One region of the Priestia sp. FW507-14D1A genome, then DNA from elsewhere that is predicted to be linked to it. Evidence: a T-box and tRNA genes for the amino acid it is inferred to sense, from the RefSeq annotation. Region 1 holds a T-box; the other holds one or more tRNA genes.
What was found. A T-box is a leader RNA that pairs with one kind of tRNA and senses whether it is charged. The one in region 1 lies ahead of ileS (isoleucine--tRNA ligase), so its partner is inferred to be a tRNA-Ile.
Positions count from the first base shown of each region.

Region 2: it has a tRNA-Ile gene. The T-box ahead of ileS (isoleucine--tRNA ligase) is inferred to sense a tRNA for this amino acid. The anticodon was not compared.

Region 1 is NZ_JBYSWQ010000003.1:361,785-365,194, reverse strand. It holds gene cotR (sporulation hydrolase CotR) at 1-70, opposite strand, end outside; gene AC3WJG_RS15460 (DUF6037 family protein) at 361-1,017, shown strand; partial or broken gene AC3WJG_RS15455 (DUF4357 domain-containing protein) at 1,148-1,291, shown strand; T-box leader at 1,381-1,622, shown strand; gene ileS (isoleucine--tRNA ligase) at 1,675-3,410, shown strand, end outside.
Region 2 is NZ_JBYSWQ010000001.1:1,191,204-1,194,613, forward strand. It holds gene AC3WJG_RS06595 (MFS transporter) at 1-1,144, opposite strand, end outside; gene sodA (superoxide dismutase SodA) at 1,274-1,882, opposite strand; tRNA gene AC3WJG_RS06605 (tRNA-Ser) at 2,080-2,172, opposite strand; tRNA gene AC3WJG_RS06610 (tRNA-Ile) at 2,184-2,260, opposite strand; tRNA gene AC3WJG_RS06615 (tRNA-Asn) at 2,264-2,338, opposite strand; tRNA gene AC3WJG_RS06620 (tRNA-Met) at 2,379-2,452, opposite strand; tRNA gene AC3WJG_RS06625 (tRNA-Asn) at 2,454-2,528, opposite strand; gene AC3WJG_RS06630 (DUF456 domain-containing protein) at 2,591-3,076, opposite strand; gene AC3WJG_RS06635 (hypothetical protein) at 3,103-3,297, opposite strand.

The DNA.
Region 1 (3,410 bases):
TCAAAAGCTGTAAACTTAAAGCACCTAAAGTACCGCCTCCATCAAAGGTCATAATCCGATATTTTGTCAAAGGTGATTTCTCCTTTCGAATCTCATGAGAGGTATTATTCTGTATATGTTTATTTGATGTGTTGGATAAGTATGAGTAATCGCTTTTATCAGTTCTTCAGGAAGCTTATAGGATACGAGTTTAGTATTAGGAGAGGCTTATGTCTTTTAGTTTTGTCTTAACTTTTTACTTATCTTAAAATAAGTTTAGACTTCATGAAATTCCATTTTTTTGATATACTCTGTAAAAATATTTTTTATAATTATAAAAAATATTTTTCGGAAATTAAGAAAAGGGATAGGAGGAATATTTTGAATAAACAAAAGGCACCTTTAGAAAATTTGAAAATTATAAGAGATGAATTAAAAAAACGAAATTGGGCTGTAGACGTTTTTCTATTTCAGTACAAAAAGCAAGAATATATTGTTCTAGTGAAAGTTTATTCAGAACGCGAAAAGAAAGACAGTAAGTATGCAATTGTAAAGCTTGAGTTTATTAAAAAGAGGGGGAGGAACGAAAATTTTTGTACCTATGCAGATTTGTATAAGATACATATCTCTGATATGAAATCATTTAGAAAATTTTTTGGGATTGAATATAAAGAAAACTTGGGAGATGTTATTCAACAATTTACACAGCAGTTCTCCACTTTTATTCCAAGCCAATTAATAGTTGATAAAGAGATAGATTTAAAGAGTTCTATAACAGAGTACTTGAATAAAACGGACACGGATTCTTCTAAGGGCATTTATTGTATTGGTGTAAAGAGAAATGGAACCAAAAAAGATGGTACATCAGGACAACGGAGTCCTGAGAATAATCAAAAAGCAGCAATATTCAGACCAGAATTATTTGAGAAACTAAAGGATGATACTACAATAAGTTTTTGTTTTTCTGAGGATCCTTCAAGACAAAAAACAGATGAGGATATTCTTTTGCGCTGGAAAGAAAAGAAAAATAATTCATAAATAAAAATTTTTACTTTTTATATTAGCTTTCCCTTAGTTATAAAAGGTGTCTTATAATTTATATTGTAAACGTCGCGATGTTTATGAAAGTAATGTATTAGAAAGCAAAGATGTGTGATATGTACTTGTACAAGACCATGTTTTCTGTGCCGTCTCAGCCGCAGCCATATTTATTACACAGCGAAGAAGCAGCGGAACTTCTGAATGGAAAGATAAGAACGGGATAACGGCGCGTAATAAACTCGAACAAATGTTAAGTGTAGAAACAAAATAACCTAGATCTAAACCTTTTGATCTCAATAAGGATTTCAAAACATTGACATTCCCTTCCAAACCGCATACAATAACTACTAATAAAAGCACACAAATTCGTTGAAGAGAATCAGTACGCTGCAAGTTTGTTCCACAGAGAGCTGGTGATAGCTGAAAGCCGGTGTTCAAGCTGCAGGGGAATATCCTCTCTGAGAAGTCAAACTGAACGATAAGTAAGTTTGAACGGTAGTCTACCGTTAAAAAGAACGCGTATGATTGTACGTTGCTGAGTGCTATTGATGAACGGATCAATAGAAGCCAGGGTGGTACCGCGGTTAAAACCCGTCCCTAGTCATAGGGACGGGTTTCTTTGTGTGCTTTTAACTTTAAAAGGAGTGGTATCACATGAAAGAAGTGAATGTAAGGGAGTCTTCGCAAGAGCGCGAACAGCGTATCCAGCAGCAGTGGCAAAAAGGAAATGTGTTTCAGCAGTCGGTTCAAAATCGAGAAGGGCATCCTTCGTTTGTATTTTATGAAGGGCCTCCAACAGCCAACGGTTTGCCTCACGTGGGGCACGCGCTAGGCCGGACGATTAAAGACGTGGTGGCTCGTTATAAAACGATGACGGGGCATCAAGTGATCCGAAAAGCAGGCTGGGATACGCACGGACTGCCGGTAGAGCTCGGTGTCGAAAAGCAGCTCGGGATATCGGGGAAGCATGACATTGAAAAATACGGCGTAGAAGCTTTTATCAACAAGTGTAAGGAAAGTGTGTTTGTGTATGAAAAGCAGTGGCGCACGTTCACGGAGCAGCTTGGCTATTGGGTTGATATGGAAGACCCTTACATCACCTTGGAGAATTCATACATTGAAAGTGTATGGAACGTGCTTGGCACGATTCATGATAAAGGACTTCTTTATAAAGGCCACCGCGTATCACCTTACTGCCCGAGCTGTCAAACATCATTAAGTTCGCATGAAGTAGCGCAAGGGTATAAAGATGTAAAAGATTTAACGGTAACGGTGAAATTTAAAGTGAAAAACCGCGATAATGAGTATTTTTTAGGCTGGACGACAACGCCTTGGACGCTTCCGTCAAACGTGGCGCTTGCGGTGCATGAAGAGATGAACTACGTTCGAGCCCAGCAAGGCGACAGCGTGTATATAGTGGCAGAAGCACTCGCAGACAAAGTGTTAAAAGGAGAGTATACGGTTTTATCTCAACATAAAGGAAATGAGTTAAAAGGGATGTCGTATGAGCCGCCGTTTAATTTTGTGAAAGTGGAAAAAGGGCACGAAGTCGTAACGGCTGATTACGTAACGGATCAAAGCGGAACAGGAGTTGTTCATTTAGCACCTGCATACGGCGAAGATGATTACAGAGTCGTAAAAGAAAACGGCTTTTCATTTGTGAACGTGGTGGATGAAAAAGGGCAGTATACGGCTGAAGTGCCGCCGTTTAAAGGACGTTTTGTAAAAGACTGCGAAGTTGATATCGTGCGCTACTTAGCAAATCAAGACGTGCTGTATCATAAAGAAAAGCATGAGCACAGCTATCCGTTTTGCTGGCGATGCGACTCGCCGCTTCTTTATTACGCAAATGAAAGCTGGTTTATCCAAACGACGGCGTTAAAGGAACAGTTTTTGAAAAACAATGAAAGCGTGACGTGGTACCCGGATCATATCAAGCACGGTCGCTTTGGCAACTTTTTAGAAAATATGGTGGATTGGAACATCAGCAGAAAACGCTACTGGGGAACGCCGCTGAACGTATGGGAATGCGGGAAATGTCAGCATCAAGTAGCTCCGAAAAGCATCAAAGAGCTGCAAAATCATGCGTCTCATTCCGTTGGTGACAGCATTGAACTTCATAAGCCGTATGTAGATGACGTGCAGCTAACGTGTCCGGTCTGCAGCGGAGAAATGAAGCGAACGCCGGAAGTGATTGACGTTTGGTTTGACAGCGGCTCGATGCCGTTTGCGCAGTATCACTATCCGTTTGAAAACAGCGAGCTGTTTCAAAAACAGTTTCCAGCAGACGTAATCGCAGAAGGAATTGATCAAACGCGCGGCTGGTTTTACAGCTTGATGGCAGTTTCAACGCTGTTTACAGGAAAAGCACCGTATAAGCGTGTTCTGTC
Region 2 (3,410 bases), on a different contig from region 1:
AAATGGGAATACTTTTTGCTTCATCAAAAAATAGTACAGCTATTAAAAATAAAGATATGGAAGCGACGCGTCCAATATTCAGAAATACTTCTCTGACAACAATGTATTCAATTCTTTTTGAAACAACGTCTTTTGCTCGCCCAATCACATCGTACGTTAGAGAAATGAATGGAACCAACAAAATAGGATAAGCAATGGCAATACAAACAGCATATATAATTAACTTTGGATACGATAAGTTAAAGATAAGCAAAAAGACTGCTCCATAGAGAAGGAGGCCCCCTGCGAAGATAAATCGAAGGCGATTTTTTTGCTTAATAAACCTTGAGGCAACATAGTATCCTACAAACGCAACTGCTGAATTCACCAGTCCATATGTTCCTAAAGCTAGTTCACTTCCCGTCGTAATAAATACCATGACGGATACAACAAAAATGAACGTACCTTCACGCAACCCTTGAAAGAAATGAGCCTGCAATATTCGATTCCAGTCTTTATTGACTTTTCGTTCAGCCCATACTTCTTTAAATTTGTATACTCCTTCCGCTGCGCGTCTTGTAATAAAAAAACTAAGCACAACGGCACCGATAAACAATAGCAGTGATACACCAAACACGATTTTATACCCAAGTGATTCATACAAAGCGGAAATAACAAAGCCCGCTCCTAAAGGACCAATCATCCCTGCAAAAGAGTTTAAGATCCCTAAAAATCCGTTAAAAAAGTCTCTTGTATCAGGTTCTGTAATTTCAAAAGTTAGCACATTAAAAGCTAGCCAATAAAAGCCGTATCCTATACCCAGCAGTCCGCCAAGCAATACTAAATACTGGGCTGCGTTAGCTCCACTGATTAATACAGCGATATAAAAAACAGCTAAAAAAGATACACCTAATCTTAAAACCACAACCCGGTCAATTCGTTTGGCCCATTTACCTGCTAAAATAAACGTAAGCGGCTGAAGCACCACTACCGCTAAATTATAAATAGCGAGATCCGAAAATTCGCCTGATTGTTTCCACAGATAAATGTTAACAAACGAATTGGAAATTGAAATAGCCAAGGCATAAAGACCGCCTATAATTAAAAGCAAAAGTAAATCTTTACTAACTTCTACATCTCCAACTACTTTTTTTAATAAAGGCATATCAAAAAACTCCTTTTCTCTTCTACACCTAGTGTGTGAAAAAGAAAAGGAGATATGTAAAAGAATTGGAAAACAAAAAAGCCAGTAAAGGTAATAATTACTTTACTGGCTCTTAAATACGTCTTCAGCTTATTTTGCAGCGTCGTAACGTTTAGCAACTTCGTCCCATTTTACAACATTAAAGAATGCTGAAATGTAATCTGGACGGCGGTTTTGGTAATTTAGGTAGTAAGCGTGCTCCCAAACGTCTAGACCAAGAATTGGCGTTTTGCCTTCCATTAATGGGCTATCTTGGTTTGGTGTGCTTGTTACTTCTAATTCGCCGTTGTTTACAACTAACCAAGCCCAGCCAGAACCGAAGCGAGTTTTAGCTGCATTTGCAAATTCTTCTTTGAATTGATCAAAGCTGCCGAATTTGCTAGCGATAGCGTCTGCTAATTCACCAGTTGGAGCACCGCCGCCGTTAGGGCAAAGGATTGTCCAAAATAATGAGTGGTTCGCATGACCGCCACCGTTATTGCGTACTGCTGTACGGATATCTTCAGGAACAGCATCTAAGTTTGAAATTAACTCTTCAATACTTTTGCTTTCTAAATCCGCTTTGCCTTCAACAGCAGCGTTTAGATTTGTAACATATGTGTTGTGATGTTTTGTGTGGTGAATATTCATTGTTTCTTTGTCGATATGTGGTTCCAGTGCATCGTATGCATAAGGTAGTTCTGGTAATTTGTAAGCCATGAATAATTCCTCCTTCAAAATATGTAAGCATTTTGGCGCAAAAGCACCATATACGTTTAGATTAGCAAATTTACCCTACTGTTTCAAATAAAAAGTTCCTAATCCATGATTTATATTTACCTAATTCCCATTCGCTATTCTTTTAAACATAAAAAAAGCTTCTTTTTCTCAAAAGAAGCTTTGAATAGACAATAGTATGGCGGAGGAAGAGGGATTCGAACCCCCGCGGGCTTTAACACCCCTGTCGGTTTTCAAGACCGATCCCTTCAGCCGGACTTGGGTATTCCTCCAACCCTATAAATGGTGGACCCTGCAGGACTCGAACCTGCGACCGGACGGTTATGAGCCGTCTGCTCTAACCAGCTGAGCTAAGGGTCCACATGGCTCCACAGGTAGGACTCGAACCTACGACCGATCGGTTAACAGCCGATAGCTCTACCACTGAGCTACTGTGGAACAATATGAATTATGTATGTCACAAACGCAAATTGGAAAATAGCGGCGGAGGGGATCGAACCCCCGACCTCACGGGTATGAACCGTACGCTCTAGCCAGCTGAGCTACACCGCCATGGCTCCACAGGTAGGACTCGAACCTACGACCGATCGGTTAACAGCCGATAGCTCTACCACTGAGCTACTGTGGAACAATATAACATTTACTAGCGACATTAAAAATTTAACATGTTTCTAGCCTAAAGTCAATATATTATTTTAAAACAGCGTATAAAAAATAGGCAATCATCAGCAGTTGAATAAATCCTTTTGAAATAGCGCCACTAAAAAAGCCAATAACCGAACCTACTCCAATTTTTACTGCGTTGCTAATTGTGGTCCGATGAACAATCAGTTCTCCTACAATCGCTCCGATAAATGGCCCTAAAATAATTCCAAATCCCGGAATGACAAACGGACCCACAAGCAGCCCAACTGTACTTCCCCAAACACCTGCTTTAGTGCCTCCGAATTTTTTCACACCAATAATATTAGCTATATAGTCTGCTAAAAAAAGTGCGACAACTAACAATCCTTGTATCACCCAAAATAACCAGCTATAGGAGCTAAAATCATAAAATAAACCGTATATAACAAATCCCAGAGCTACAAATAGCACGCTTGGGATGATGGGATAAACCAACCCAACAAACGATACAACAAAGCTAATGATAATTAATGCCCAACATAAAATAGCCATGCCCGCACCTATCCTTTTTATTATTACTATTTATCATACAATAACCACTCCCATAAAGAAAGACCTTGCACGACGAGTCCTTCCTTTATTTTACTTTCGAATACGATTTTTGAGTGTACCTCTGCAATATTAACAGCACGGTCCTCAAGCTGCCCGTAATATCCCCCAAAAACAATGACAGGGAAACCTGTACATATACGCATAAGATGTGCTTGTGACAAAACGCTCCACCGCATCATTGTAATTGGTAACGGTTTCTAAAATCTATTGTAAACCTTAAATTTTCGCTATAAAATAAGATATAACCAGAATCTTCAATAAGAGGAGGCTTTAC